DNA from 3 places in the Arthrobacter sp. D5-1 genome. Region 1 is predicted to be linked to each of the others. Evidence: riboswitches for the same ligand, from Rfam matches in the RefSeq annotation. Region 1 holds a riboswitch; each other region holds the start of a gene.
What was found. Region 1 has a riboswitch for S-adenosylmethionine ahead of AYX22_RS07875 (homoserine O-acetyltransferase). Riboswitches for the same ligand answer to the same signal wherever they lie in the genome.
Positions count from the first base shown of each region.

Region 2: linked by a shared signal. The riboswitch ahead of AYX22_RS05910 (hypothetical protein) and the one ahead of AYX22_RS07875 (homoserine O-acetyltransferase) in region 1 are both predicted to bind S-adenosylmethionine.
Region 3: linked by a shared signal. The riboswitch ahead of AYX22_RS19540 (DUF1737 domain-containing protein) and the one ahead of AYX22_RS07875 (homoserine O-acetyltransferase) in region 1 are both predicted to bind S-adenosylmethionine.

Region 1 is NZ_CP014571.1:1,721,582-1,732,068, reverse strand. Features, by position in the region: gene AYX22_RS07890 (SGNH/GDSL hydrolase family protein) at 1-627, shown strand, start outside; gene AYX22_RS07885 (winged helix DNA-binding domain-containing protein) at 662-1,849, shown strand; gene AYX22_RS07880 (hypothetical protein) at 1,925-2,332, shown strand; gene AYX22_RS07875 (homoserine O-acetyltransferase) at 2,394-3,515, opposite strand; SAM riboswitch class IV at 3,531-3,647, opposite strand; gene AYX22_RS07870 (bifunctional o-acetylhomoserine/o-acetylserine sulfhydrylase) at 3,830-5,146, opposite strand; gene AYX22_RS07865 (VOC family protein) at 5,372-6,010, shown strand; gene AYX22_RS07860 (type II CAAX endopeptidase family protein) at 6,131-6,904, opposite strand; gene AYX22_RS07855 (histidine phosphatase family protein) at 6,928-7,608, shown strand; gene AYX22_RS07850 (DeoR/GlpR family DNA-binding transcription regulator) at 7,633-8,424, opposite strand; gene AYX22_RS07845 (class II fructose-bisphosphate aldolase) at 8,449-9,303, opposite strand; gene AYX22_RS07840 (hexose kinase) at 9,285-10,253, opposite strand; gene AYX22_RS07835 (ROK family protein) at 10,250-10,487, opposite strand, start outside.
Region 2 is NZ_CP014571.1:1,260,813-1,271,299, forward strand. Features, by position in the region: gene AYX22_RS05885 (LOG family protein) at 1-817, shown strand, start outside; gene AYX22_RS05890 (matrixin family metalloprotease) at 825-1,841, opposite strand; gene AYX22_RS05895 (matrixin family metalloprotease) at 1,873-2,772, opposite strand; gene AYX22_RS05900 (VIT1/CCC1 transporter family protein) at 2,857-4,029, opposite strand; gene AYX22_RS05905 (hypothetical protein) at 4,262-4,453, shown strand; gene AYX22_RS05910 (hypothetical protein) at 4,450-4,749, opposite strand; SAM riboswitch class IV at 4,766-4,885, opposite strand; gene AYX22_RS05915 (sodium:solute symporter) at 5,013-6,548, opposite strand; gene AYX22_RS05920 (cupin domain-containing protein) at 6,817-7,392, shown strand; gene AYX22_RS05925 (DUF559 domain-containing protein) at 7,522-8,355, opposite strand; gene AYX22_RS05930 (APC family permease) at 8,547-10,487, opposite strand, start outside.
Region 3 is NZ_CP014571.1:4,228,401-4,238,887, forward strand. Features, by position in the region: gene AYX22_RS19510 (amino acid permease) at 1-1,434, shown strand, start outside; gene AYX22_RS19515 (carboxymuconolactone decarboxylase family protein) at 1,685-2,167, opposite strand; gene AYX22_RS19520 (cysteine synthase family protein) at 2,283-3,347, opposite strand; gene AYX22_RS19525 (aromatic amino acid ammonia-lyase) at 3,341-4,957, opposite strand; gene AYX22_RS19530 (NtaA/DmoA family FMN-dependent monooxygenase) at 4,957-6,285, opposite strand; gene AYX22_RS19535 (SulP family inorganic anion transporter) at 6,440-8,143, shown strand; SAM riboswitch class IV at 8,230-8,341, shown strand; gene AYX22_RS19540 (DUF1737 domain-containing protein) at 8,355-8,621, shown strand; gene AYX22_RS19545 (rhodanese-like domain-containing protein) at 8,618-9,028, shown strand; gene AYX22_RS19550 (O-succinylhomoserine sulfhydrylase) at 9,029-10,237, shown strand; gene AYX22_RS19555 (hypothetical protein) at 10,248-10,487, shown strand, end outside.

The DNA of each region.
Region 1 (10,487 bases):
GGCCGGCTGCTCCAGCAGATCATCGATGAACAAGTGGGGCCCTGCCTCGAGCTGCAGCCTGACCTCGTGTCCATTTCAGCCGGCGGCAACGACCTCATCCGGCCCGGCGGCGACCCCGACCTGCTGGCCGAAAAACTCGATGCCGCGGTTGGCGAGCTGGGTTCCGGCGGCGCCACCGTGGTGCTTTTCAACGGCCCCGACACCGCCGCCTCGGTGCTGGGGCGCATCCGTGGAAAAGTGGCCATCTACAACGAGAACCTCAGGACAGTGGCTGCACGCCACGACGCCGTGATAGCGGACATGTGGTCTTTGCGGCAGCTGGCAGATCACCAAATGTGGGATGCAGACCGCCTGCACTTCTCGCCCCTGGGACACCACACCATCGCCATGATGGTCCTGGACTCCCTCAACGTCCAGCACACCCTTGAACCACTGATGCCCAAGCCGCTGCCTCCGCGGACCTGGCGTGAGGCCCGCTCCTCGGATCTCGTCTGGGCGCGCGAGTACTTTGTCCCGTGGGTTATCCGAAGGCTCCGGCACCAGTCCTCCGGTGACGGCATCACGCCAAAGCGTCCGACGCCGGGTCCTGTCTTCGGCCCCAGCGGCACCTTGCTGCCGCGGAGCTAGGGCGACGTTCAGGTGATGGTGCCAGCAGGGTTTCATGGGGCCGGACTTTCGGGTGGCCACAGTGGCGGATAAGGCGGACCTCTTCGCGGAGAGGGTCCGGCGCCTGCGACTGCGACGGCAGCAACTGCGGGCTCCTTTGTCCGGGACCGCCGGAGACGTGGTCCGCAACCTGTTGGCAGTCCAGTCCCAGGAATTTCCGTATGCGCGGTGGACCCTTGCACAAAGGACATCCGCTTCCACATCCTCCGATGTGGAACAAGCCGTTGCCGATGGAACCATCCTGCGGACGCACATCCTGCGGCCCACGTGGCATTTTGTGCACCGGGACGACCTCGGCTGGCTGATGGGACTCTCCGCGGACCGGCTGCATCAGGGAAACAAAGGCATGTACCGCCAAACAGGGGTGGATGAAAAAACGTCCGCACTCAGTGGCCGGATCCTGGCCTCAGCAGTCGCCGACGGGGCCCACAAGACGCGCGAAGAGCTGGCTGAAGTCCTGGGACAGGCCGGCTTACCCAGCAAGGGCCTGGGGTTTATCTACCACCTCATGCACGCCGAGGTCAGTCGCATCCTCGTGAGCGGTTCCCCCGTGCGCTCGTCCGGGGGCGCCCTGAAACAGACGTATGCCCTCTTCGAGGAGCGTGTGCCGGGTTTCGTCCGTACGCCGTTGACCGGGGAGGACCGTGAAGAGGCCCTGGGCACGCTGGTTCTCCGATACTTCGGCAGCCGCGGACCCGCCACTATCAAGGACTGCGCCGCGTGGTCCGGGCTGACCATGAAGGACGTAAAGCTGGGCATCCACGTGGCTGGCAAGCTATCGCCGGGCGCCCTGGCATCACTCGCCATGGACGGCCTGGAGTTTTACCTGGCCCCGGAAGATGCCGTCGAGCTCACCAACCCCGGGGGCCCTTCGCGTCTGCCTGACGCAGGACTCCCCCGCATCGACCTCATCCAGTGCTACGACGAATACGTCATGGGCTATTCGCAGTCCCGGCACTATCTGGGTGGGACAGCACCGTACTTCCCCGAAGACAACGGGCCCATGCACGTGGTCCTGATGGATGGCAGGTTGGCCGGATGGTGGCGCCATGGGTTCTCCGGCGGAGCCTGCCACCTGGATGTCCGCATGAACCGGCCCACAAGCCCTCCCGAACAGATGGCCCTCGACGCCGAAGTGGAACGCTATGGGCAGTTCCTGGGCATGGAGGCCCGCCTCCTCTGAAGTCCTCGCTGCAGGCGCCGGAGTTCACGCCGTGCGACCGGGCTAAGCTGGGATACGACCTAGGAGGCCTGCACTGTGAACAATCTGATCTTCTGGATCATCGTCTGCTCGTGGCTGATTCCGCTCGGAATCCGCATGTACAACCGATCCCGCGCGCGCCGGATCCAGAACGGAACCTTCCGCAGCCCCGGTTATCCCCCGCAGCAGAACCTGCCCGGCCCCGGTTACCCTGCACAGAATTACCCGCCGCAGAACTACCCCGGCTATCCGTCTGAACCGACCGTCATCCGCCCTGTGGATGACGCGCCGCAGCCCGGGCCGCCGTCGAACACTTCCTCCCCCACGCCTTTCCCGGCCACCAACGGATCGGAGCCGCAAGGCTACCGCGCCCGCAAGCTGGCAGAGCTGGACGCAAAATTCAGCAACGGGGAGATCGCCATGGAGGACTACATGAAGCAGCGCGGCGACATCATGAACGGCTAGCCTGGCGGCCAACCCGGCGTCCTGCAGCCGCTACTCAACTGTCCTGCAACGGCCACTCAACTTAGGCGAAGAAGGCTCCGCGGAGCTGTGCTGAGAGCTGGCCGATTTCCGTCAGGAACCCGTCGTGGCCGATCGGCGCCTCAATGATATGAACCGGAACATCACCCGGCAAGGCTGCCGCCAATTCCCGGGATTGCGCCGGGAAATACAACCTGTCGCTGTCCACCGCCGCAACGAAGAACTCCGCAGTGGTACGCGACAAGGCTGCCTCCAGCGATCCACGGCCGCGTGCGACGTCGTGGGACATCAGGGCTTCGGTGAGGGCGATGTAGCTGTTGGCGTCAAATCGTCGGACGAGCTTTGTTCCCTGGTGGTCCAGGTAGCTCTCCACCTGATAGCGGCCACGCTCCCCCAGGACCGCAGCGGCAAGAGGTGTCTCCCGGTGCTGGGCTTCACGGCCAAAGCGGAAGTCCAACTCCAGTGCGGAGCGGTAGGTGATGTGGGCGATGCGCCGGGCCAAGGCGAGCCCGTGTTCAGGGGCAGTGCCACCGTAGTAGTCGCCGTTGTTGAAATTCGGGTCCTGACGGATGGCCAGGGTTTGGGCCTGCGCAAAGGCGATCTGCTCGGCCGTGCTGTAGGCACCCACGGATATCACGGCACAGCGTTTCACCCGCTCCGGGAAGGTCACTGCCCACTCCAACGCCCGGGCGCCACCCATGGAACCGCCCAGCACGGCATGCCAGGCCTCGATTCCCAGGGCTTCGGCCAGGCGCGCCTCCGCCTCGGTGCTGTCGCGCAGGGTGACCAAGGGGAACCGGGAGCCCCAAGGACGGCCGTCCGGCGCCTCCGAGGACGGTCCAGTGCTGCCGTAGCAGCCACCCACGATGTTGATGGAGATGACAAAGAACCTGGTGGTGTCGATGGTGGCACCGGGGCCTACCAACTGCTCCCACCATCCTTCTTCGTCCGTAGTTCCCCGGGCTACGTGTGTGCTGCCCGTGAGGGCATGCTGGATGAGCACGGCATTGGAGGCATCGGCGTTCAGCTGCCCCCAGGTCTCATAAGCGAGGACGACGTCGGGAAGGAATCCACCGGCTTCAAGGTCCAGCGGCCCAATGGCGGCGTACTTGACGGTTCCGTCTTCTTCTCCGGATTTTGGAAGGGCTGCAGCAGTGATGGTCATTCCTTTGACACCTTAAACTCGCGCTTGCCCGTCGCCTTGGGTGCGAACAGGCCAGGTCTTCACCCGGGGCACCCCACCGCGGAGGAGGGTTGCCGGCCAGCAAGCCGGGGCTATGCGCTGGCACTCATGACCTATACGAAGAGTCTAGGAAATACAGGGCGGGTATGGCGAAGAATGTGACATCAGTGTGACGCTTTAGGGCGTTTTCGTTCACGAAGCAGCACTCCGGGACGCCGCCCGGCGAATAATCGTCGGTCCGGGCGGCCTCCCGGAAGGTGGCGGGCGTGGTCGCGCCGTATTGTCCAGGTCCGGATTCAGGCTCCCTTGGCGGCCCGGAATCCGGCTTCGAGGTCGGCGATGATGTCATCCACGTGCTCAATTCCCACGGACAAGCGAACCAGGCCGGGGTTAACACCGGCCGCCAGCTGCTGTTCAATTGTCAGCTGGCTGTGCGTAGTGGACGCCGGGTGAATGACCAGCGAGCGGACATCGCCGATGTTGGCCACATGCGAGTGCAGTTCCAGTCCGTCCACGAAGCGCTTGCCCGCTTCAACGCCACCTTTGATGTTGAACGCAACAATGGCGCCGGTGCCTTGCGGACCATACTTCCGGCCACGGTCGTACCACGGACTGGACGGCAGACCCGCGTAGGCAACCGATTCGACGTCGTCGTGGGCTTCCAGCCACTGGGCCACTTTGGTGGCGTTGGCTACGTGACGCTCGACGCGCAGGCTCAGCGTCTCCAGTCCCTGGGCAATCAGGAAGGCGTTGAACGGGGACACAGCGGAACCGAGGTCGCGAAGAAGCTGGACGCGTGCCTTCAGGACGTAGGAGAGGTTGGCGCCGAGCGCCCCATCCTTGCCAAGATCCCGGGCGTAGACCAAACCGTTGTAGCTGGGGTCCGGGGTGTTGAAACCCGGGAAGCGCTCCGGGTCCTTGCCGAAGTCGAAGTTGCCTGAGTCCACGATCACGCCGGCGATCGCGGAACCGTGGCCACCGAGGTACTTGGTGGCGGAGTGGACCACGATATCGGCGCCCCACTCGATGGGACGGATGAGGTAGGGAGTGGACAGTGTGTTGTCGACGATGAGTGGCACGCCGGCCTCGTGGGCGGTGCGGGCGACGCCCTCGATGTCCAGTACGTCCTGGCGCGGGTTGGAAACAACCTCGCCGAAGAACAGTTTGGTGTTCGGCTGGACGGCATCACGCCACTGCTCCAGGTTGTCCGGGTCCTCCACGAAGGTCACCGAGATGCCGAACTTCTTCAGGGTGTGCGCCAGCAGGTTGTACGTACCGCCATACAGGCTGGGGCTGGCCACGATGTGGTCGCCGGCCTCCGCGATGTTGAGGATGGCGAAGGTCTCCGCAGCCTGGCCGGAGCTCAGCAGGAGGGCGCCCAAGCCGCCTTCGAGGCTCGCGATCCGCTGCTCCACGGCATCCTGCGTCGGGTTGCCGATCCGCGTGTAGATGGGCGCGAGCTCGGCCAGGGCAAACCGGTTGGCTGCGCTCTCGGCGCTGGGGAACACAAAGGACGTGGTCTGGTAGATCGGCAGTGCCCGTGCTCCCGTGGCAGAGTCAGGCTCCTGGCCTGCGTGGATCTGGCGGGTTTCGAAAGACCATCCTTGGGACATGGAGTTCTCCTGTTCGTGGCGCATGGGTTCTGTGGAAACGTGCTGCATGTGAGCTGGGGCCAGTCTAGGAAGTGTCCGGAGCCTTGGACAGCTTTGTGACGCCGGTGGAATCTTTCGGTCTTTCAGCGTCGCCGCATGACGCGGTACGGCACCGGTTATGCACATCCCACCTTAGTTAGGCTTGACTTAGCTGAGACCCCGATCACAAAGTGCCAAGATGAAGCCATGCGCATGGATCACGTCTCTTACGCCTGTGAACGAGATGGCCTTCTGGCCACTACCGAACGAATTTCCGCGGCACTGGGAGTGGACGCTGTCCGGGGCGGAGTGCACCCGCGCTTCGGTACCCGGAACATGATCATTCCCCTTGCGGATAACAAGTACCTGGAAGTGGTGGAGGTCCTGGACCACCCCGCTTCCGACAAAGCACCCTTTGGCCAGGCAGTTCGTGCCCGCTCGGCCGCCGGTGGTGGCTGGATGGGCTGGTGCGTCGCTGTTGATGACCTGGCACCGTTTGAGGACCGCCTTGGCCGCTCCGCTGTTCCGGGCAACCGCAAGTTCCCTGACGGCCGCGAACTGGTGTGGCAGCAGATCGGCATCCTGGGGCTGATCGCAGATCCCCAGGTCCCGTACTTGCTCAAGTGGGAGGGCGACCCGTCACTGCACCCGTCCAGGATCTACGAAAGCGACGTCAAGATGTCCAGCCTCACCATTGCGGGCTCGGCGGAACGCGTCACCGAATGGCTCGGAGAACCGGTGGAAAAGCCGCTTGAGGACGTTGCTGTCCAGTGGATGGCACCGCACGGCACTCCGGGAATCATGTCAGTAACTTTCGAAACCGCCTCAGGAGCAGTCACCATCTGACCGCCCCGTCCATCCGGGCACGTCCCGGCACCGGTCATCCCTGTCCGGTAAAACTTCGGCCGCCATCAGCGGGTGCCAATGACGTCACCCACCGATGGCGGCCGGATATTTTTAAGCGTCCTACCCCAGGCCGATCGCTTTGCCGAACAGGCTGAAACCCACAAACGCCACGATGTCCAGCAATGCGTGGGCAATCACCAAGGGCATCACCCGCTTGGTCCTGGTATAGATCCACGCGAACACCAGACCCATGACCACGTTGCCGATGAACGGCCCAAAACCTTGGTACAGGTGGTAACTCCCCCGCAGGACCGCGCTGACCACAATGGCCACGGGCATGCTCCAACCGAATTTGCCGAAACGGTCCATGAGGTACCCCACCACGATCACTTCTTCCACGACCGCATGCCGCATGGCAGAGAGGATGAGCACTGGCACGGTCCACCAGTAGGCGTCCAGACCGCTGGGAACAATCGCCGTGGTGATGCCGAGGGCCCGGCCGGCGGCGTAGAGGCCCAGAGACGGAATTCCGATCACGGCAGCAAGGCCCACACCGTGGAGCAGGTCCTTGCCCGGCCGGGCGAAGTTGAAGCCGAGCCGGGCGAACGCCGAGCCGTTGTCGCCGTCGCGGTTTGCCTGGATATGCGCGGAGAGGAAGTAGAACACCAGAGCCACAGGCACCAGGGCGAAGACGATGTCCAACAGTTGGTAGGTAAGGTCAAAGTACTCGCGGGTGCTTTGGGACCGGTTCAGGGTTGAGGTGGCGTCGGCCAAGGGAGCCCGCGTCATCTTGTCCAGAAGTTGCACCACGGAATAGACGGCCGACTGGCCCAGGGACAGGCCCAGCACAATAAGTACTTCGGCGCGCAGCCGTCGGCGGGAAGCAAGGAACATGTACCCACCCTATGCTTGGTGGGATGGGTGCCCCAGCAAGAATTTTCATGATCCGGCATGGCCAGTCCGCCGCAAACGCCGACACGTCCATCTACAACCGTGTGCCGGACTACCGGATCCCCCTCACGGAACTCGGTGTGGAGCAAGCCCGCATTGCCGGTGAAGACCTTCGCCGCAGGCTCGACGGGCAACAGGTCTGCGTCTACGTCTCACCGTATTTGAGGGCCTACCAGACCTTGGAGGCGTTGAATCTGGGCTCGTTGATAGAACGCGTCATTGAGGAACCCAGGCTTCGCGAGCAGGACTGGGCCAACTTCCAGATTGCCGGGGAGATCGAGGATCAAAAGGAGCTCCGCAATCTCTACGGCCACTTCTTCTACCGGTTCCGCGAGGGCGAATCGGGTTCCGATGTGTACGACCGCGTGTCGTCCTTCATGGAGACGCTCTACCGCCATTGGCAAAAGCCCACCTACGCGCCGAACGCTCTCCTGGTGACGCACGGACTGACCATGCGGCTGTTCTGCATGCGCTGGTTCCATTGGACGGTTGAATACTTCGAATCCCTCAACAACCCGGACAACGCTGAGTTGCGCACACTGGTCAGGAACGACGACGGCCAGTACAGCCTCGATTCACCGTTCAGCCAGTGGGTGCCCAGGGATGTTGACGATTCGGTGCTGCACGCACCCAGAATGCGGTTTTAGGCAACGCACCCGGCTTGCCGGTGGCTAGCCGGCTGATGCGACGATGACTTCCGTGCCCTTGGCTTCGAAGGCAGCCTTGTCCTCTGCGCTGATTCCGGCATCGGTGATGAGGTGCCTGAAGTCGTAGCCCGCCATGGCTGCGAAGGAGCGGCGGCCCACTTTGGAGGAGTCAGCCACCACGTAGGACTCCGTGGCGCGCCGTGCCATCACAGTGTTGACCATGGCCTCGCCCTCGTCGGTGATGGTAGGACCGAGGTCCGGGTCCACGCCATTGACGCCGATGAACGCAATGTCCAAAGCAACTTTCTGCATGATGACATCCGTGTAGGGACCCACGAGCTCGTAGGAGCGCGGATTCAGGATGCCACCGGTGACCATGATCTTGATGTTGGGCCGGACCGCCAGTTGCGAGGCAATGTTGATGGCGTTGGTCACCACCGTCAGCGTGGGCCTGTTGGACGGGGCGTTGAGGTCCTCGCGGGTGGAGAGCAACTGGGCCAGAGCGGTGTTGGTGGTGCCACCGCTGAGGCCTATCACAGCACCGGGGCGGATCAGCGCGGACGCAGCCTGGGCAATATCCTGCTTGGCTTGGGCGTGGTCGTCACGGTTGTAGCGGCCCGGGAGGTCATAAGCCACCGATCCGGTGGTGGCCCCACCCCGGGTCCGGCTGAGCAACCTCTGCTTGGCGAGGCTGTCCAGGTCTCGACGGGCCGTGGCCGGTGACACGCCCAGACGCGTCACGATGTCCTCGACTTCCACATGGCCGGACTCGGCCAGGAGATCGAGGATGGCAGTCAGCCGATCGGTGCGCGTCATGACGAGCCTTTCGCGGGTTCGGAGCTATTTCGCTTTGGCGAACAGCGTCAGCATACGTGCGGACTCCAGCACAAGGGCATCCCGGCCGGCCTTGAGGTACTTCCGGGAATCCACCACGGCAGGGTTGGCATCGAGGTACTCACGGACGGCGCGGGTAAAGAACCCGTTCAAATGTGTGGATACGTTGATTTTAGTCATACCCGCGCCGATAGCGGCTACGAGCATCTCATCTGTGACGCCTGAGGAGCCGTGAAGGACCAACGGTTTTCCGACCGCGGACTTCAGGCGAGTGATCAGGTGGAGGTCCAGTGAAGCGCTTCGTTCGGTCATGGCGTGGGAGGAACCAACGGCCACGGCGAGCGCGTCCACACCGGTGGCCTCAACGAAATCCTGGGCCTCGACGGGGTCGGTCCGGACGCCCGGGGCATGGGCACCGTCTTTGCCTCCCACTTTCCCGAGCTCGGCCTCCACGTAGACACCGCGCTGGTGGGCGTAGGCGGCGACACGTTGGGTGACTTCGACGTTCCACTCGTACGGCAAATGCGCGCCGTCGTACATGACGGAGCCGAATCCAAGGTCGACCGCAGCCAGAGCGAGGTCCTCGGACTCCGCATGGTCCAGGTGCAGTGCCACCGGGACGGCGGCGGAGCGGGCGATCGCCAGGGCGGCTGACGCAATCGGTTCGAGCCCGCCGTGGTACTTGGCGCAGTTCTCGGAGATCTGCAGGATCAACGGAACACCTGCCGCTTCGGCGCCGGCCACCAGGCCCTCGGCTGTTTCGATGTGGATGATGTTGAACGCGCCTTGGCCTGTGCCGGAAGCCGCGGCCCTGTCCATGAGTTCCCGTGTGTTGACCAGGGTCACCGGGTCTCCTTCCATGTCACGATCAGTTGGTCTTGAAGTTCCTGGTACCGCGGTGAAATTTCGCCGGCGGCCGGCATGAGCACGGCAGCGGCGGACCACGCGGTGGCCCGGCGGAGTATTTCGCGTGGTTCCGTGATGCCTTCGGCGAGTGCGACGGCGGCAGCCGCCACACCGGCGTCGCCCGCCCCTGTGGGGTTGCCGCTCAGCGCTTCAGGCAGGCGCGCGCTCCAGTAGCCACCGGGAGCGGCGTGATCAAAGGCGAGCATGCCGTCCGCGCCGGCACTGACGAGTACCGTCCGGGCGCCCATGTCGATCAGGGCGAGCGCGGCTGCTTCAAGGCTGGACTCCCCGGTCGCTTCGGCCAACTCGTGGTGATTCGGTTTGAGGATGTCCGCACCCGCTTTGGCTGCGGCGATGATTCCGGGGCCGGAGGTATCGATGATGGCCGGAATGCCGGCATCGTGGGCCAGGCGCACCAGTTCCGGGTAGAAATCTCCTGGAGCACCCGGCGGCAGGCTTCCCGAACCGACCAGGACGGAGGCCGGCAGGTTTCGGTTTCCGCTGACGGCCTCAACCACCGCAATCCTGAGTGAGCGCCAGTCGTCCGGCAGGAGCGCCTGGCCTTCCTCGTTGAAGATGGACGTTTCGCCGGCGACCGTGTCGACCAGGGCGATGCTGCGGCGGGTCTCGGCAGCGACTCCTACCAGGGTGTGGGGAACGCCGCTGGTCCAGAGCTCAGCTGCAAGGGTCTGCCCGGCGGCGCCGCCGGTGGGTGCGATGGCCAGGACAGGGTAGCCCAGCTGGTGTGTCACACGGGCAACGTTGATGCCCTTGCCGCCGGCCCGGCTCAGAGGGGTGGGCACACGGTGGCTGGCGCCCTCGGTGATTCCCTGCACGGCATAGGTCATGTCGATGGCCGGATTGGCGGTGACGGTGATGATGCGGTTCACGTTGGCTCGCTTCATTGTGCTGCTCCCAGGAGTGCCCGCGCATTCAGGGCTGCACCCAGCAGGCCGGCGTCTTGCCCCAGTTCGGCCCGGATCAGCTGTGGGCGTCGTTGGAAGTCAAGGATGCCGTCCACCTTGGCCCGGAGGGGTTCCAGCAGGTCGTCACCGGCTTCAGCCAGGCCACCGCCGATAACCACCGCTTCGGTTCCCACGATGTTGACGCACTGGCAGATGGTAAAGGCGAGGGCATCC
Region 2 (10,487 bases), 460 kb from region 1:
CACTGAGTACGAGTCAACCCTCGACGCCCTGGTCTACCAGTGGAGTATCCTCCCCGGGCAGCGGGGAAGCCTGGACGCCACCCTGGCCGCGGCCCTGCACGACCACGCAATCGGCGATGCCCTGGACGAACTCCTGGACCACGGGGCACTTTCCGGGACCCAAGTGGTGGGTGTCATGGGTGGACACGCCGCCCAGCGCGGCAGCAGCGACTTCGCCGACGCCGCCCGGTTGGGCCGGCTGCTCGCCCAATCAGGATTTGCCGTCGCCACCGGCGGGGGACCCGGGGCCATGGAGGCGGCCAACCTGGGTGCCTACTTGAGTGGAACGTCCGACGCCGATGCTGAGGCCGCGCTGGAAAGCCTCGCCGGAGTGCCGGGGTTCAGACCCTCGGTGACGGCTTGGGCACGGCAAGCAGCCGCCGTCGTCGAACGTCATCCGGAAGGCACACCGACCCTGGGGATTCCCACCTGGTTCTACGGCCACGAGCCTCCCAACCTGTTCGCTACACATGTTGCCAAGTACTTCGCCAATGCCGTAAGGGAAGCCATCCTGCTGGAGCTGTGCACCGGCGGGATCGTCTTCCTTCCGGGCGCCGCTGGAACGGTGCAGGAGATCTTCCAGGACGCCTGCGAGAACTACTACGGAGCGCCCGAAACCATCAGCCCCATGGTGCTGGTGGGACGTGAACACTGGGAACGGACACTCCCGGCCTGGCCCATGCTGCAGAGCCTGGCCGCGGGAAAACCCATGGAGGAGAAGATCTTCCTGGTGGACACCGTGGAAGAAGCGCTCGCAGTGGTGGCCGGCCAGGCGTGAGGCGCGGCTAGAAGTCCTTGCTGCAGGGACCCGAGCCGAGTTGGGCCAGGCCGGTCCTGTCGCCGGCAGCGTACTGGCGGACCCAGGAAGCCTGGTCGAACATCAGTTGCCGGGGATCGTCCACGTGGTCAAGGCCCAGCAGGTGTCCCAGCTCATGCATGATCACCGCTACGCCGATCTCCTTGCCCTCGGAGGTGTCCACGATGCCGGCGAACTGCGGGGCGTCCAGGGACACCGTACCGGTGACATAGGCCTTGTAGCCGTCGCTCAGGCCAATCGAGGAGCTCCCTCCCAGGCCCACGGTTTGGCCGGTCAGGCGCGGCACCTGCTCCGGAGTGCTCCACGCAATCAGGACGGGCGCCCATCGGTCACCGTATCTGGCGGGTTGGTATCCCTGCCTGTTGGTGGAGGGGACCTCGGAACTGGGGCCGTCGTAGACGAACTTCAATCCGGTGGCCACGCTGGCTTGGCGAATGGCCTCTTCCACCAGTGGTTGCCAGGACGGATCCCCGAGATCGGCGTTCACCACGTAGTGGATGGGCCTGCACGGGGAGTAGGCCAGGGGAGTGCCGTCCTCCTTGATGGCAAGGAACTTGTACGAGGTACTGGTCCGGTTCACCGGTGCCGGAGTTCCCAGTGGCGCATCGGCTTCTTCCAGGCCGGGCACAGGCTCTTGGCGCTGCCCGAACGGGACCAACCCGGGCCGGGGTGCCTGGCTTTGCGAGGCGGAGGAGCCGTACAGGAACCGCTGCAGGTCGCCGCTGAAATACGCCCCCGCGCACACCAGGCCGAGGATGCCCAGGAAGAACAGGATTGCGGCGATGCTGCTGTGCTTGACCGGCGGTGCCGGTGGCAGCGCGGCCCCGGGTCGGTAGGGGCCATTTGGAGGATCATGCGGGCGAAGGGGATCGGGGTCCTGCCACTGGGGCGACCCGTTAGGTTCCATGGAACCCCCTGACGTGGAGGCCGCGACGGGAGGTGGGGCGCCGCCGTCGACCGTAGCCGCCAGCATAAGTCCGGACACGCCGGGAGTCCATGGCCCCCCGAACCGGCTGTCAGATGTCCTTGCGGCAGGGGGCCGAGGCAAGGAGGTGCAGTCCGGTCAGGTCGCCGGCCGCAAGGCCGTCAGGGGCGCCGATTTCCGGGTACATGAGTTGGACCGGGTCATCAACATGGTCCAGGCCCATGACGTGCCCCAACTCGTGCTGCATGACGGCGAGGACGTAGTCGGCGCCTTCGGGATCAGCAAGGAGTTCGGCGACCTGCGGGGTGTCCAGCTCCAAGCTGCCCGTGATGTAGCTCTTGGGTCCATTGTTCAGCGAGTACATGGTGCTGCCGCCCGTACCAATGACTTTGTCCGCCAACGCCGGTGCTGCGTCCGGATTGGTCCACGAAATCAGCAGGGGCGCCCATCGGTCGCCGTACTTGGCCGGCTGGTATGGCTCCCGTCGGTCTACCGGCAACTCGTCGGTGGTCCCGTCGTTGACGAACTGGATTCCTGAAGCGGCGGAGACGTTCGCGATCGCTGCCTCCAGCAGTGCATCGGAACCTTCCGGCGCGGACCCTTCGTTCACCACGTAGTGCAGCGGGCGGCATGGCGAGTACCCCACCGGAGTGCCGTCGTCGTTGGTAGCCAGGAACTTATACGACTCGTTGGTAGTCTCCGGGACCTTCGGCGAGGCCAGCGGGGCGTCCGCCTCCTCAAATCCGGGCGGCGGGGCGTCTGCTGCACGTGCTGGCGCCGTCTGCTTCTGCCCGGGTGTCCCGTCGTGCGCGGCACCAGGGACGCTCACACCCGGGAAAAGGGCGGTGATCCGCGGGTCTCCATGCAGGAATTCGCTGACCAACACTGCCACCACAGCGGCAATTCCGGCCATGAGCACGCCACGGAGAATGCGCCAGGCCGTGCCGGTACGCCGGTGCTTTGGCGCACGCGTTTCCCGCTCCGAGTCCACGGTTCTCCATTCCTCACGCCCTGGTCACGCGGGGCAGCGCGGAGGACGAACCAACATTACGGGCTGCGGGGGGAACCGTCCAAACTAGACGATGGTTGCCCCGAACACCAGGCCCAGCCCATACGTGGCGGCAGCCGCTGCCAGGCCGATCGCGAGTTGGCGCAGCCCGCGGCTCAGCGGCGAGGTCCCGGACAGCAAGCCCACGACGGCGCCGGTCGCCAAGAGCGCGATGCCCACCAGCACACCGGCCACCATCAAGGCGGCAAAGCCCGTCATGCCGAAGATGAAGGGCAGGATGGGAACGATGGCACCGGACGCGAAGAAGCAGAAGCTGGACATCGCTGCGCCCCATGCCGAACCGACGGATTCGTGCTCGTCGGTGGCAGGTTTCTCGGGCTGCAAGGAGAGGCTGGGATCGCAGTCGCAGCTGAACAGGCCCATGCGCTCTGCGGCGCGATGCTCAGCGGCCTCGCGCGTCATGCCGCGGGCAAGGTAGACCAGCACCAATTCGTTGTGTTCGATGTCCAACGACGGTGCTGCCGTGAGAGTGGCTTGGGTGGGCAGCGTCGCGTTGAGCAGTTCCCGCTGGGAGCGGACCGAGACGTACTCGCCGGCGCCCATGGACAGTGCGCCCGCCAAAAGACCTGCCACACCGCTCATCAGCACCACCGGACTGGGCACGCCGGTGGCGGCCATGCCCATGACCAGCGAAAGGTTGCTCACCAGGCCGTCGTTGGCGCCGAAGACCGCGGCACGGAAGGTCCCGGAGAGCCGGTTCCGACCACGGGTAGCCAGGCCCCTGACCACCTCTTCGTGGATCTGTTCGTCAGCCACCATGGCGGGTGTTGCCGCGGGTTCGGAGCCGTAGGGGGAGCGGCCTTCTGCACGTTGGGCCAGGGCCAGTACAAAGACCGACCCGAAGTTGCGGGCCAGGAATCCCAGGAACTGGCTGCGGGCTGACGCGGCCTTGGGCATTCCGGCGTGCTCACCCAGGAGCTTGAGCCAGTGGGCCTCGTGCCGGCCTTCGGCCTCGGCCAGGGCCAGCAGGATTTGGCGTTCTTCGCCGTCGCGCCTCTGGGCGAGTTCGCGGTAGACAGCGGCCTCGGCGCGCTCGTCGGCGAGGTACTGACGCCACCGGCGGATGTCGGCGTGCGAGGGCGCCGCGGGTTCCGTTCCGACGTTCTCGAGGGCTGCCGATTCCGGGGTGGGGTCCGGAGCTGGGCTCGACGAACCGGGGGATTCCTGGTGCTGTTGCACTTTCTCTCCTGTGCTGGGTGGGGTAGTTGCGGCCCCATTGCACGCCCCACTGTACCGCTTATCTGCGCGGTTTTTTGGCTGGTATTCCTCACTTGGAATGTTCGGCGCACCGTAATTTCCGGCCGTCCTTGACCCCCGACTTAGCCGGTGCTCAGATGGAAGGACAGGGGCGGGGGCCCACCCCGCACACGTTCAACAGGGCTTGAGCGGCCCACGAGACGGAGGTTGCACCATGAACACCACCGAATCACACGCCAACTACCCGGAACGGACCACCATTGAGTCAGATCCGGCCTATGACTACGCCGAGGACCAGGAAGTGGACGAGGCCTGGGTGGAAGAAGTGGACGCCCCCGAGGACGACGAACGTGTGGTCCCCATCGACGAGACCGAGGAATTCCGCGAAGCAGACGAGGAAATCTAGGCGGGCTCCTCGTGGCTGAGTGTGTAGTGAAGCTGCACGCCGGCGCGTTTGCCGGCCGCCGCAACAGTCACGGTTAGGGTTCTCGACGCATCACACCAAAGGGTCGGCCGGACCGCTCGGGCCAACGCCTGCGCGATCAGGTGCGGTTGGGGATGTCCGAACCGCATGGTTCCGGCCTTGGCAGTGATGGTCACCGTGCCCAGGAAGAGGTCGACGGCGGGAATCACCGCGACTGTGTGGGTGGCTGTTGTTGCCGGGGTACTGGTAGCCGGGGTGGTATCGCCTTGGTACGGCAAGGGACTGCTCCTTGGGGGAGTGCTCTTGCCCGCTCGGTTGTCTCTGGTCCGGGACGGGCCGCTTCCTCATCCGAACCACCCGTGAACATGGGGTTGGTGTGTGGCCAGTCGGAGCTTGGCACCACATCTCTTGAAGCTGGGACCACCTTACCGCACGGCTGTCCAGCAAGTTGGGGCGCCCTCTTCCCGGGGACAAAACAACGGCGGCGCCACCCCGGAAAGGGGAGGCGCCGCCGTCGAATTTTGCTCTGTTGCTTGCAGCGCTACTTGTGGCTGCTGACCGGGTGGGCCTCAGGCGGGAGTTCCTCAGAGACGGCACCGGCAACGCGCTTGTCCCAGGCCTCGCGGACTGCGGGATCAGTGGGCGGGGTGAGCAGTGAAATCACTACGTAGGCGATGAACGAAGCGGCGAGACCGTAGTAGATCGGTTCGTTGGCGTAGACGCCGTCCGCGCTCGGAATGACACCCAGGGCGAAGAGGATCAGCAGGGTCAGTGTCAGCACCGATCCAACTGCCATGGACCATGCAGCGGCGATGCCCGTGCCGCGCTTCCACACCAAACCGCCCAGGATTGCGACCAGGAGGCCACCCACCAGGATGTCGTAGGCGATGGTGAGGGCAATCACCACGTCCTGAGCCGCCATGGAAATCAGTACTGCCACGATGCCGAGTCCAAGAACCCAGTAGCGGTTGGCTTTGACGTCGTGCTCGGGGTTTTCGCTGTCATCGGTGTTGATGTTCTTGCCGAACCAGCTGGCCACGAACGGGACAACGTCCGCACGTGCCACCGTGGCTGCGGCGATCAGGGCGCCGGATGCGGTGGACATCATGGCCGCAACAGCCGCGGCCATGACCAGGCCGCCGATGCCGACGGGCAGGATGTGGGTTGCCACCTCGGCGTAAACAACGTCCTTGCCGAGGTTGGTGACATCGATGTCCGGCAGTGCCACCCGGGCGGCCAAGCCGATCAGGGCGCCGGCGATGCCGTAGAGGATGCAGTAGACGCCGGCCGTGGCGCCGCCCCAACGGGCAACGGCGGGGGTCTTGGCAGTGAAGACGCGCTGCCAGATGTCCTGACCGATCAGGAGGCCCAGTGTGTAGACCACGAAGTACGTGATGATGGTCTGGGCGCCGATGCCATCGATCTGGAAGAAGGTCTCATCGAGGCGCTCACGGATGCCGTCCATGCCGCCGGCAGCGTTCAGGACGAACGGGAGCATCAGGAAGAAGATACCGACGGTCTTGATGATGAACTGAACCTGGTCGGCCAGCGTGATGGACCACATGCCGCCAATGGTGGAGTAAACCAGGACGATCGCGCCGCCAACGGCGATGGCAAGCCAGCGTTCCCAGTCGAAGAGCACCACGAAGATGGTGGCGTAGGCGCCGGTGGAAGTAGCGCAGAGCATGAGCGTGTACGCCAGCATGACGATGCCGGAGGTCTGCGTGGCCCTGCTGCCGTAGCGAAGGCTCAGCATCTGGGAGACCGTGTAGATCTTCAGGCGCTGGATGGTGCCGGCGAACAGGAGGCTGAGCAGCAGCACGCCTGCGCCGATGGCCACTACCAGCCACATGCCGGAGATGCCGAACTTGTAGCCGAGGCCGACGCCGCCCACGGTGGAAGCGCCACCGAGGACCACAGCGGCCATGGTGCCGGTGTAAAGGAACGGTCCCAGGCGGCGGCCAGCCACCAGGAAGTCGCTGTTGTTCTTGGTGCGGGACTTGCCCCACCAGCCGAATGCCAGCATGGCGAGCAGGTACACCACCACGATTGCGATGTTTATAGCCGAAGATTCCATGAGCGGTCCTTGGAGCTGATGCACGGAGGTTGGGGTTTTCGACGATACTCCTGCGAAGCGTCGAAGTCTCTGTGCTGATGGTTGGAGATTGGGGAAGGGTGTTGTGTGCCTCACAGACAACACTTGTTGCCTATGAGGATATGTTGTGATCGGAGTAACAGTCAAGATGCTTTAGTCACGGTTCCGCCGGTTCTGGTCCTGTTGGCTCGTCTCCCGGCTACTATTGCTCCAATGACAGGGCCAGATGACAGGCCTGAAAGGTTCGTGAATGAAGGCTCTCCCCGTTGAACCGAGCAATGTTCCCGTTGCCATCGGTTCCAGAATCCGCGCAGCCCGGCAGGCGCAGCGCCTCACCATTGAGCAGGTGGCTGATGCCACCGGGCTGACCAAGGGCTTCCTCAGCCGCGTGGAGCGTGACCTGACGTCGCCGTCGGTCGCTTCACTGGTCACCCTGTGCCAGGTGTTGTCGGTCTCTGTGGGTGACTTGTTCGCCGCCCCGGAGACGCACCTGACCAAGCGCGACGACGGCCCCCGTATCTCCCTGGGTGGCCAAGGCATCGTGGAGCGGTTGCTGACGGCCCGCTCCGAGCGCAGGCTCCAGATTTTGCAGGCCACCATTGAGCCGCGGGGCCGCGGGGAGAACGAGCTCTACGCCGTGGACTGCGACGTCGATGTCCTGCACGTGATCAAGGGCAGGATCAAGCTCATTCTGACCAACGAGGCATACGACCTCGAAGAAGGGGACACGCTCTCCTTCCCCGGCCGCGAACCGCACACGTGGATCAACCCCACGGACGAGACCGTCGAGGTGCTCTGGGTGTTGGTGCCGGCGGCGAGCCGCTAGGTTTTCCTGCCCTGCCCTGCCCTGCCCTTTCAGCTGCTGCTGCGCTCCTTCCCAGTTACCTCCCGTTCTGGGGGCCGGGTGGTGCGCTGAGCCTCGGGAATCCGGGGGCCGGCGGAAGGGAGTGGGCTGCTAACCGGGAGGGAGCGTACCGGGCCTTCGTGCAAGGACTGCCCTGACTTCTGCAACAACGCGGTCCGGCTCGAACCAGATCACCTCCGGTGGGTACCTCAGCACTGCATATCCGTTGACGGTGGAGGCGTTGTTCCGTGACAGGTCATTCCGCAGGGCCTGTCTACTGGAGTGGTACGCGAAGCCATCCACTTCGACAATGAGGAATTCCTGGAGAAGAAAGTCCACGCGCCCCACTCCAGGTATTGCCACCTGCGCGTCGAAGGCAATTCCGTGGGCGCGGAACAAGTGCTGCGCATCCACCTCAATAATGGATTCCGCACGTAGGTCGAGCTCGTGCAGAGCCTTCAGGGCCGGCCTCGACCTGTCCCCGCGAAGCTGCTCCTTAAGCAGTGCCAGGGGCACGCCGTGCAGCCGAATTGCCGATGTTGCCATGGCTGTTGACGCCGGAGCTTCCAGGCATGTCATCGCGTGAAGCACCACGTCCTCAATCGCTGCAACAGGGAGTGCGGCGTGGGGGTCGAAGCGCGCCGTTCTGTGCCTGATGAACCCGCTGCCGTGCCCGTGGTCGCAGGTCAGATGATGTTGGCTGGGGGCGGTCCTGAGCCAGAGGCCATAGTGCGATGCGGCGCTGGCGCAGGAGACAAGAGCGTTATTGCGGATGGCCGCAGCGAACTCGGGCCGGTGGTCACTGAGCATCAACACGCCCCGGCGGGGACGAATCGCTCCCCGGGACGTCAGTGACTCCACGTCCGAGCGGGAGAACCCTGCCCTGAGAAGTTGACCCGTGCGGGCTACTCCGCCGGCTTCCTGCAGATACTTCAAAGCGTCCATGCCTCCAGTCCAGCGGGATGGGGCAACTCCCGGAAGGCTCGATCTCCGGTATGTGGGTAAGTTGGCAGCGCGCTCCTCCCCGGTTGCTGGCCCTTCCTTGAGCACCCAAGGTCCGCCAGCCCCGGAAATCCGTTGGCCGGCGGCACCCCGGCGGCAACCAACCGGGAAGGAGCGCGCGTGGTAGCAGGCGGTCAGCCCACGTGCACCCACGGTCGGCGGGTGATGTCCGGCTCGGCTTCCCTCAGCACTTCCCGGGTCACCGGCGCGATCTCGCCTTCGCCGAAGAAGAGGAACTTGCTGAGGTTTGAAATCGGGTTGCCCTCGGTCCAACGGAAGTAGATGTGGGGCATGAATCCAGTGACGTCCCGGATGTGGAGCAGCACGGCCGCCACAGTGTTGGGGACGTTGTTGCTGTGTACTTCAAGGATCTTGAAACCGTGCCGGATCTTGCCCACAACCTGGAGTTCCTGTTCGAAGTCCGAGCTGTCATCCACAATGACCTCGATGAAGACGGCGTCGCAGTCGACGGGCAGGTGGCTGGCCTGCTGGGCGTGCTGTAGCTTCTCGCGGTACCTGCTGGCGCTGAGGTGTTTGGGTTCATGCGCGATGATCCGGACGGGTCCCTCGGAAGCATTGGCGGTGAATTCCAGGGCTTTCTCGTCCATTTTGATGTGGGTGGCCCGGAGCTCGAAGGCGCGCCGCATGCGGGAGATGAAGCTGACCACCATGATGCCCAGGATGAAGAGTGCCGCGATCTTCAGGCCGTCAGGACGCTCGATCGAGTTGACCACTGTGGTGTAGATGAAGACGAGGGAGATGATTCCGAAGCCGATGAACTGGCCACGTTGCTTCCTTCGGCGTGCGGACAGGGTGACTGCGATGGAAGCAGAGGTGATCAGGACCAGTACGCCGGTGGCATACGCGCCACCCTGGGCGTTGACGTCGGCCTGGAAGATGATGGTGACGATGAAGGCGATCACGGTGAACACCAGGACCAACGGGCGCAGTGCCCGGGCCCAGGCGGGGGCCATGCCGTAGCGGGGCAGGTATCGCGGAACGAGGTTCAGCAGCCCGGCCATGGCGGACGCTCCGGCGAACCAGAGGATGGCGATGGTGCTGACGTCGTAGACGGTACCGAAGCCGTCGCCGAGGAATTTGTGGGCAAGGTAGGCGAGCGCGCGGCCCTCTGCTTTACCACCGTCCTGGAACTCGGCGGCTGGAATCAGCATGACGGTGGTGAAGCTGGAGGTGATGAGGAACGAGCTCATGATGATGGCGGCCGTGGTGAGGAGCTTGTGGGCGCCCTTGATCCGGCCTGCGGGGTTGGCTTCGGTGTCTGTGGCGTGCCCCTTGATCTGGGGCATGACGGCCACGCCGGTTTCAAATCCGGAGAGCCCCAGTGCCAGGCGTGGGAAGACCAGAAGGGCCAGGGCGATCATCATGATGGGGTCGCCGTGGGAGGTGGTGAGTGCGGTCCACCAGTCGGTAATGACTCCGGCTTCGGTGAAGAGGTGGGTCATGGATACGACGATGACCACAAGGTTCAGTGCCAGGAACGCTGCCACCAGTACCACTGCCACATTGATGGCTTCCTTGAATCCGCGAAGGAAGACCACACCCAGCCCGGCGATCAAAGCCAGTGTAATGACAACGTGCTGGCCTTCCAGGAAGTGCGGCGCGAAGGGGTTCTCGATCAAGTGTGCTGTGGCGTCGGCAGCTGAGAGCGTGATGGTGATCATGAAGTCCGTGGCGGCGAATCCCAGGAGGGCCAGGACAAAGAGCTTGCCGCCCCAGCGGGGGAGGAGTCGTTCCAGCATGGCAATGGAGCCTTCGCCGCGAGGACTCTCGCGGGCCACACGCCGGTAGACGGGCAGTGCGCCGGCCAGGGTTGCCAGCACCAGGAGCAGGGTGGCCAAGGGGGACAGCAGGCCCGCTGCCAGTGCGGCGATGGCGGGCTGGTAGCCGAGCGTGGAGAAGTAGTCCAGGCCGGTGAGGCACATGACCTTCCACCAGGCTTGCGGCTTGTGGGCGTCCGACGGGCGGCCGTGGGGGCCTTGCCTCTTGCCCGAGGTGTCCGGCATTCCTTCCAGCAGCCAGGGCTTGAGCTTGAAGGAGTTCTTTGGCCGGTTGGC
Region 3 (10,487 bases), 2.2 Mb from region 1:
GAAGCCGAAGCATCGGCAACCGAGGCACAGTCCCGCACTGAGGCCTCACAGACAGGATTGCGCCGGTCCATGGAGGCCCGGCACCTGGTCATGATCGCCATGGGCGGCGTTATCGGTTCAGGCCTGTTCGTCAGTTCGGGATACACGATCGCCACTGCCGGCCCCCTGGGCGCCGTCCTGGCGTTCCTCATCGGCGCCGTGGTGGTCTACCTGGTGATGGCTTGCCTCGGGGAGCTCGCTGTAGCGTTCCCCGTCTCCGGTGCCTTCCACATTTATGCCGCCAGGACCATCGGCCCCGCCACGGGATTCGCCACTGCCTGGCTCTACTGGCTTTGTTGGGCCGTAGCCTTGGGCTCGGAATTTACTGCGGCCGGCCTCCTCATGCAGCGCTGGTTCCCGGGCGTCGACGTCTGGATCTGGTGCTTCATCTTCGCCACCGTCCTGTTCACACTGAACGCCATTTCATCGCGTGTCTTTGGCGAATCGGAGTTCTGGTTCGCGCTCATCAAGGTCGCCGCCGTCGTCGGCCTGATCATCCTTGGTGGCGCCGCCCTGGCGGGCTTCCACCCTCTCGCCGCGGGCGGGTACCCCTCCTTTGGCGAGAACTTCAGCACACCGGAGGGTCTGTTCCCGAACGGTTTCACCGGCGTGTTCGTGACCTGCCTGGCCGTCTTCTATGCCTTCTCCGGCTCGGAACTTATCGGCGTTGCCGCGGGCGAAACGGCCAATCCCGGCGCGAACATCCCCAAAGCCATGCGCACCACGGTCATCCGGCTCATGATCTTCTTCGTCGGCGCGATCGTGGTCATCGCAGCCACCATTCCGTACGAACAAGTCAGCGTGGACGAAAGCCCGTTCGTCACCGTTTTCTCCATGCTCGGCATCCCATACGCCGCGGACATCATGAACTTCGTGATCATCACGGCGCTGCTCTCCGCAGGCAACTGCGGCCTCTTCTCCTGCGCCCGCATGCTCTTCTCGTTGGCTGACGAAGGCCACGCACCGCAGGTCTTCAAGAAACTCACGAAGCGCGGCATCCCCATGGTGGCGCTTTGCGTGAGCATGCTTGGCGGTCTGGCCTCCCTGATCAGCAGCGTTGTGGCACCTGCCACCGTCTACCTTGTGCTCGTCTCGGTGGCCGGCTTTGCCACCGTGGGCGTCTGGATGTCCATTGTGGCCTCGCACTTCATCTACCGCCGGACCTTCATCAAGAACGGTGGCGACCTCAGCACGCTTCCCTACAAGGCGCCCCTGTTCCCGTTGGTCCCGATCCTGGCCTTCGCTCTATGCGTGGTGTCCCTGATCGGTATCGCCTTCGACCCCAACCAGGTTGCGGCGCTGCTGTTCGGTATTCCGTTCGTGGGGGCCTGCTACGCCGTCTTCTACTTCAAGTACGGCCGACGACGGTCGCTCAAGAAGGCAGTGGACGCGTAGGCCTCCTTGTTCCGTGGCGTCCTGACTTGGTTTGGGCGCAGATCAGCCCCTGGACAACCTTTGCTGGTTGACCAGGGGCTGATTCCGTCTCAAAGAGGGTCGGGACGCCACACTCCGCGCCCGCCACCACCCGGTTTGAAACCCGGGAGCCCAGACACGCCGTGCAAGGAGGGTGTTGAACAGGCCCGGCTACCCAAAGTTGGTGGTGGAGGCACGCCCCCCCTGTTCAGTGGGCCTGTATTTTCCGGGCCTACTTCTTGGCTGCGCGGACCGGGTGCTCACTCAAAATGGACAGGCGGTTGAAGGCATTGATTCCGATGGCCGCCATGCAGAGCACACTGATCTGCTGGTCGTCGTAGTGCTGCCGGGCTTGTTCGAAGAGCTCGGGGCTGGGCCGCGATGAACTCATCCGGGTGATCTGCTCTGCAATTTCCATCGCGACCACTTCCGCGGGCTCGAAGAGCTGCACTTCCTTGTAAACAGCCACCAATGACAGACGCTGCTCCGTTTCGCCATACTTCAGGGCCCGACGATGGTGAAGGTCCAGGCAGAAGGCGCATCCATTGATTTGCGAACAGCGATAGTTGATGAGTTCAAGGGTCCGGCGTGAAATACCCAGCCGGTCAGCTTCGTCTACGAGCTGCTGGGAGTAGTGGCTAAGAGTCGCATAGAGGTCCGGCTGCTGCTTGTCCAGGTAGCCGGCCAGACGTGGTTTTGATTCCTGTTCGGGCATGGTTGGAGCTTAACGCAAAAGGGACCAGGCACCCGACGGTGAGAGAGCATCCGCCCGAAACCCGAGGGACGTGAGAGAGGGTCAGCCCCAAACCCGAGGGACGTGAGAGAGGGTCCTACTCGCGGGCCGCGGGAGTGTCGGCGGCGAGCCGGATGCCGTGCTCTGCCAGCCACACCGGGTTGAAGGCCTTGCTCATATAGTTCGTTCCGGCGTCGGGGGCTATGGCAACCACCACCGAGCCGTGAGGCGCGGCGCGCGCCACCCGAATGGCGGCGGCGACCGCGAGCCCTGAGGACGGGCCGAGCGCGAGCCCTTCCTCCTCGAGGAGCCGGTGAACGGTGGTGTAAACCTCGTCGTTGGGGATGCGGAGGAATCGGTCCACGATGGAACGGTCGAAAGCTTTGGGCCACTCGGGTTCCGGCCAGGAGTTACCCACTCCGTCCACCAGGATCTCGCCGGGATGGCCGCCGCTGTAGGCAGAGCCGTAGGGGTCGGCGCCAACAACTTCCAGGTGGCCGCCCGGGCGCAGGGCAGCTGCCTGTTCCTTCAAGAACCGCCCGTTCCCGCTGATGGTCCCGCCCGTTCCGATGCCCGCGACGAAGTGCGTGACCAGGCCACCCGTCTGCTCCCAGATTTCGGGTCCGGTGGTTTCATAATGCGCCAAGGGATTGGCGGGGTTGTCGAACTGCATGGGCCGCCACGCACCGGGCGTCTCGGCCGTAATCCGCGCTGCAACAGCCCGGGCGTTCTCCGGCGATTCCGACGGGGCATTCCAATCGGTCAGGATCACGCGGGCGCCGTAGTTGTGCAGCGCAGCGAGCTTCTCCTCGGAGATCGTGTCGCCTGTCACCACCACCACGGGATGTCCGGTCAGGTGGCCGATGAGCGCCAGGCCGATCCCGGTGTTGCCCGAAGTGCTCTCCACGATAGTGGCTCCCGGCTTCAGCTCCCCGGACCTCTCAGCCGCCCGGACCATGCTGAGTGCGGTGCGGTCCTTGATGGAACCGCCGGGGTTTTCGGACTCAAGCTTGATATGGATGGCGCTGCCCAGTCCACGGCCCAGCGAATCCAGTTTCACCAGCGGGGTGTTGCCCACTTTGTCCAGGACCGAGGCATCCAACCCATCCGGCAGCCGGGCCGCTGCGTGAGCTCCTTGCCGACGGATCGCTGTACTCACCACGCCCCACCCCCTTCCTCAGCCTCCAGTAGAACCTGATCCACGGCGCCGCGCAGTTCAGTCCGCGCCCGTTCCACAAGATCCGGCGCCGATGGCCTGTCGGCCAGTACATCAGCGAGTCGACCCACGACGACGCCTGTTCCCTTCCCGAGCGGTTGTGCAGCTCCAGCTTCGAGCAGCAGATAGGACGCCGTCAGGGCCTCGATCGTCAACAGCTTTTCCAGCACCTCCACCGACCTTTCGAGTTGCTGGAGGGCCAAGGGGGCCAGAGTTGAATGGTCCTCGACGTCGGCGGACAAGGTTGGGGCGCCAAGGGTGGCCGGGGCGGCCAGGAACTTGAGTTCGGCCAACAGCCCGGCCGCGGAGTACCACAACAGCCCGGGCAGTTCCTCTTGGGCAAGCGCGGAGGCCGGGTTGAATTCCGCTCCGGCCCCGGACTGCTCAGCCGAGGCTTGGGTCGATGCTGCTTGCAAGTGCTTGGCCCGGATGGCCCGTTGCGGCGGATACAACTTGGCGATGCGCCGCTCACTGGAAATCCCCATGTGCGCCAACGCAACCCTCAGACCTTCGAATGCGAGAGCCAGCTGCATCGGCTGGAAGTTCCCGCCGGACAGCATGAGCCCGGATTCGACATCAACCAACGGATTGTCGCCGCGACCATTCAGTTCCACCTCCAGCGCAGCACTCAACTGCGCCACCAGGGATCGAAACGCCCCGTGCGTCTGCGGTGCGGCCCGGAAGGACAATGCATCCTGCACCGACACCTCGGGCCGCACATCTTCCAACCAGCCACCACTGAGCAGGTGACGCACAGCTGCCGCCGAATCACCCTGGCCGTTTACAGCCTTGGCCGCCTGGATGGCCGGCGAAAACGGGCTGAGGTTCCCGCCGCCGTCGTACCTTGCGATGGTCTCCAGCGAGAGGGAAAGCGCGACGTCGGCCAGCCGGGCCAGCTGCTGCAATTGCAGCAACGCCAGGGTCCCGGCGCCGACGGAATACGCGTTGGCGCTCACCAAGGCAAGCGCCTCGCCGGGCGCGAGGACGAGTGGTTGAAGGCCGGCATCGGCGAGCGCTTTGGCTCCTGGAACCAAGGTGCCGTCGGCGTTGAAGGCTTCGCCCTCACCGATGGCGACGGCGGCGACGGCGGCCAGCTGGGTGAGGTCCGACGATCCCACCGACCCTTCGCGCGGGATGGCGGGCAGGACGCCGCGGTTGAGGAGTCCTGCGTAGAAGTTTGCTGTTTCGGGCCTCACACCGGAACCGCCGCGGCTGAAACCGACAAGTCGGGCCAGGATCACTGCGCGGGCAGCGGGACGGTCCAGATACGAGCCCACTCCGCTGTTGTGATACCTGACCACCTGGACCTGATAGGCCAGGAGCGACTTCTCTTCCACGGCGGTGTCCCGACCGGACCCGAGCAACGTATTGAGTCCGTAAACCCGCTGCCCGGAAGCGGCGGTGCGTTCCAGTACGTCGCGGGAGCGACCGATCAAAGACAACGCATCGTGGTTGAGTTCCACGTGAAACGCAGGGTTGGAGGCGGCCAGTGCTACGTCGGCGGCACGCACCGGAGCCGTTCCAATAACCAAGGTCGGCGGTTCGGAAGACACCATCAGAAGTCCAGGAGATTCTGCCGGAACCCGCCGTTGCCGTAACTCTTCCTTAGAAGGCCCCGCCGCCGCAGTTCAGGGGTGAGCTTATCCAGGACACCGTGCACTGTCACCGGGTCCACGAAGCCGGAGAAGAGGAACCCGTCACCACCCACCTCGGAGCCGGTCGACTCAAGATAGTCGGCAATCTCCCCCACCGTGCCGATGATCGAATCCCCCGCCCCACCGCTCCTGGCCTGCAGGATCTCGCGCAGCGTGGACCCGGGAGGCGCCGCCTTGGCGAAGTGTTCCAACGTCCCCTGGTTGCTGTTGGTGCTCAGCTCCGGGAGGGGTGCGTCCAGGTCGAACTGCTTGAAGTCGATCACCGAGAGGTAGGAGATGGAGTTGAGCTGGCTGTCGATATCGCGCTGGGTGAGCTCACGACGCTGGGCACGCAGCTCCTCGGCTTCGGCAGCAGAACCAACCACGGTGGGCTTCAGGACAAAAAGCACCTTGACGTCGTCGGGGTTCCTGCCGGCTTTGGCGGCCTCCGCGCGAATCGAGTCACGGTAGGACTTCATGCCGTCAACACCACGGGCCAACGCAATGGCCACATCAGCATGACCACCGGCGAACGCCTTGCCCCGGGGAGACGCACCAGCCTGGACCAGCACGGGTTCCTCCGGCAACGGCGCCGTGTTCAGTGGACCGCGGACCTTGAAGAAGTCACCCTGGTGATTGATCGGGTGCACCTTGTTGTGGTCGGCAAACACCCCTGCGGAGACGTCCTCAAGGACCGCGCCCGGTTCCCAGCTCCGCCAGAGCCGCCTGACGACGTCGACGAATTCCTCCGCTTTTTCATACCTAAGGTCGTGTTCAATCTGTTGGTCCAACCCGTAGTTCTGGGCGGCGAGGTCGCTGCCGGACGTGACGACGTTCCAGCCCAACTGGCCCTCGGAGAAGTGCTGCAACGTGGCCAAAAGCCGGGCGGCCGTGAAGGGCGGGTAGAACGAGGCGCTGACGGTCGGCACGATTCCCAGGTGCTCGGTGGCGGAGAGCAGGTAAGGGACCAGCGCCAGCGGATCGTGTTTCGGCGCAAAGGAGGCATGAGCCAGGGACACTTCGGCCGATCCGCCATACGTGTCCGGCACGGTGAGGGAATCCTCGATGATGAAGAGGTCCAACCCGGATTGTTCGAACGCCCGGACTGCGTCCTGGTACAGGGCTGGCTTCTTCCAGTCGTAGCCCAGGCCGTAACCGGGCGTCCCCCACCCCTGGACACCGAATCCATGGCCCACAAACCATCCAAAATGCAGCATGGGCTTGAGTGTAGAACTGCTCTGTCCGTTCACCGCGACCTGATTTCATGCGAAGTTACAGGAGGACGTACTGGGTCAATTATGCTCCCGGGGCGTCACAATTGAACGCGGCCGGAGACGGTCCGTATTTTCCACATAAGGCGTATGTCGTGTTCCACAATCAGCAGGGGTCGGGAATGATCGCTGTATGAGTGCAGCAACCTCCCGCCCCTCCGCCAAGGAGCGACTGTCCAGCGCCTGGGCCCTCAAGGGCTACAAGCGTGAATGGCTGCGGCACGATCTCGTTGCGGGCGCTGCGCTGTTTGCTTTGCTGGTGCCCGCCGGGATGGCCTATGCACAGGCAGCAGGGCTTCCCCCGGTCACCGGGCTTTACGCAACAGTGGTCCCGCTGCTGGTTTATGCGGTGGTGGGGCCCTCCCGCATTCTGGTCCTGGGACCCGACTCTGCCCTGGCCCCTATGATCGCCGCGGCCATTGTGCCGCTGGCAGCGGGAAGCAGCGAAAAATCCGTGGCGCTGGCCGGCTTGCTGGCCGTGTTGATCGGGGCGCTCATGCTTGCGGGCTCGGCACTGAAACTGGGAGCCATCACGGGCCTGCTGTCCAAACCCATCCGGCTCGGGTACCTCAACGGAATCGCACTGTTGGTGGCCCTTTCGCAACTCCCGGCGTTTCTGGGTATTGAGGCCGACGGCGACGTCTGGCAAAAGCTCGCGAAGGTTACTACCGGGTTACTTGGCGGCGAGGTCAACATCACCGCGCTGTTGTTGGGAGTGGGGTCGCTGGCGCTCATCTGGATCCCCCGGCTCCTGAAATGGAAGGTACCCGGCGTCCTGTTGGCGGTGGTTGGCTCGTGCGTGGCGACGGCGGTCTTCGGGCTCAACGACGACGTGAAGGTCACCGGGGTCCTGCCGCAGGGCCTGCCCATGCCCGCACTCGGGGGTATTGGCTGGGCCGACGCTTTGATGCTGCTCCCCGCCGCCGCGGGCATCGCGCTCATGGCTTTCGCTGACACTGGCGTGTTGTCTCAAACATTGGCAGCCAAGGAAGGGAAGAAGGTCTCCGGAAACAGGGAAATGGCAGCGCTTGGAGCAGCCAATGCCGCTACAGGCCTCCTGGGTGGATTCCCCATTTCAGGCAGTACCTCCAGGACACCGGTAGCCGTGGATGCCGGCGCAAAATCCCAGATGACAGGCGTGGTGGGCTCCGTGCTGGTACTGGCCTTCATGCTGCTGGCTCCGGGAGTAACCGAGTACCTGCCGTCGGCAACCCTGGCCGCCGTCGTCATCGCCGCGGCCATTGCCCTCGCAGATCCTGCCGGCGTCAGGCGGCTCCTGGGGCTGAGCCGCAGCGAGTCCGTGGTGATGCTGGCTGCGTTCCTGGGAGTGCTGACGGTGGGTGTCCTCCAGGGAATCGTGGTGGCCATCGCCTTGGCACTCCTGGACTTTGTCCGCAGGGCATGGGATCCGTACAGAACCGAACTCGGCGCAGAGGAAGGCCTTCCCGGGTATCACGACCTTGAACGCCACCCCGATGGCAAGCGCATCCCCGGGCTCTTGATCCTCCGGTTTGATGCACCCCTGTTCTTCGGCAACGGACAGGTCCTGGCGAGCTTCGTGAGGGAGCAACTCGACGAGGCCCCGGACGAGTCCGCGGAGCCCGTCACCCACATCATCCTTGCCGCCGAACCGATCACCGGGATCGACACCACAGCCTTGGATGACCTGGTGACCCTGGACGAATGGTTGGCCAGAAAAGGAGTGGATCTGGTGTTTGCCGAGCTCAAAGGGCCCGTGAAGGACAAGTTGATCCGCCTCGGCACGGCGGCCCGTTTTACGCCGGACCACTTCTACCCCACTGTCGGCGCGGCAGTGCGGGAGCTCAAGGACCGATAGTGGATCAGCCTCCGATTACGCAACATGACGACGGTGCAGCCGCCCGCAAGTGCAGCCCGACGCCCGTGGATGTTACGTTTTTCTTGAGTAATGAGTACCAGCGCAAAGCCCTGACTTGCTGGTCGGCAACCCTCTCTCCGGCGGGGTGCCTCAGGTGACTACTCGGCGTATCGACAACTCGAACTGCAAGCGTGACTGAGGAGCACCAGCAATGCCTGAACCCACTGAAGAAAAACTCTCCTACCGCCTGATTACAGGCCCGGATAACCGCGATTTCTGCGAGCGTATCCACAACTCCCTCGCCGAAGGCTATGTGCTCCATGGCAGCCCGGCAGCCACCTTCAACGGCACGGACGTCATCGTGGCCCAAGCCATTGTGCTGCCTGCGGCGATCGCCAATGCTGATGCCGCCGTCGCCAACGCAGTGGACCAACTTGAGAATTACGACGATGAAGAAGCGTTTGAGGGCCACGCATGAGCTACGCAGGTGACCTGACCCCACAGGACGCGTGGGCCAAGCTCGAAGAAGGCGCGATCCTGGTGGATGTGCGCACCGAGGCCGAGTGGGCCCACATCGGCATCCCGGACACCAAAGCCACCGAGAACGATCCTCTGTTCATCCAGTGGAACCTGGCTGGCGGTATCCCGAACTCCCGCTTTATCGAGGACCTGCAGCAGCAGGCACCCGAGGATGACGCCGTGGAGCTCGTGTTCATCTGCCGTTCCGGCCAGCGCTCCATCTCCGCCGCCATTGCCGCAACACAGGCCGGCTTCACGGCGTACAACGTCCTTGAGGGCTTCGAAGGCGAACCGGACCGCTACGGTGAGCGCACCGTAAACGGCTGGAAGAACCGTGGCCTGCCTACGAATCTGGGGACCGAGTAAGTGACTTTCAATCCCGACGCCGCCGGCTGGAGCCCTGACACCCAGGCCGTTCGCGGTGGCCTTGACCGCACCAATTTTCAGGAAACGTCCGAGCCCGTTTTCCTGAACTCCGGCTTTGTCTACGAATCGGCTGCCGCTGCCGAACGTGCCTTTACCGGCGAGGACGAACGCTTCGTTTACTCCCGCTACGGCAACCCGTCCGTCGCCACGTTCCAGGAGCGGCTGCGGCTGCTCGAAGGAACCGAGGCGTGCTTTGCGACAGCCTCCGGTATGTCCGCGGTCTTCACCGCTTTGGGTGCCTTGCTGGCTGCCGGCGACCGCGTGGTGGCCGCGCGCTCGCTGTTCGGCTCCTGCTTCGTGATCCTCAACGAGATCCTGCCCCGCTGGGGTGTGGAGACGGTGTTCGTTGACGGCCCGGATCTGGAGCAGTGGCGCGAAGCCCTCTCGGAACCGACCACCGCCGTGTTCTTTGAGTCGCCCTCCAATCCGATGCAGGAGATCGTGGACATCGCCGCCGTCAGCGAACTGGCGCATGCCGCCGGGGCGACTGTCGTGGTGGACAATGTCTTCGCCACTCCCCTCCTGCAGCGCTGCGGTGAGCTGGGCGCGGACGTCATCGTGTATTCCGGCACCAAGCACATTGATGGCCAAGGCCGTGTCCTCGGCGGCGCGATCCTGGGCACCAAAGAGTTCATCGATGGTCCCGTCAAGCAACTCATGCGCCATACCGGCCCTTCCCTTTCCGCGTTCAACGCCTGGGTGCTGACCAAGGGTTTGGAGACCATCGGACTGCGGGTGAACCACAGCTCGGCATCCGCTTTGAAGATCGCGGAGTGGCTCGAGCAGCAGCCTGCCATCAGCTGGGTCAAGTACCCGCTGCTCACGTCCCACCCGCAGTACGAGCTTGCCGCGAAGCAGATGAAGGCCGGCGGCACTGTGCTGACCTTCGAGCTGTCTCCTTCGGCCGGGCGCTCAGCCAAAGAGGCCGCCTTCGCCTTGCTCGATGGCCTCCGCGTCATTGACATCTCCAACAACCTGGGCGATTCCAAATCCCTCATCACCCACCCCGCCACCACCACCCACCGGGCCATGGGGCCTGAGGGCCGGGCCGCGATCGGACTCACCGACGGTGTGGTCCGCTTGTCGGTAGGACTGGAAGACGTGGACGATCTCATCCTGGATCTGGAGAAGGCCCTCAAACAGGTCTAACCTTGCTGCCATGAGCGGGAACCATCCCTATCGCCGTGCCGGAGCGGTCATCGTTGCCGGCACGGTGGTGTGGTTCGTGGGAATCTCGCCGGTCTCACGCGTCTACATCACACCGGACGATGCCGAACGCCTGCGCATGCTGACCTCCGGACGGCGCGGCTGGATCGTGGGCCAGCACCTAACCGCCGTGGGGACCGTCGCCGTGCCGGTTGGATTCGCTGCCTTTGCCCGCGCCGTTCCGGGAAAGGAC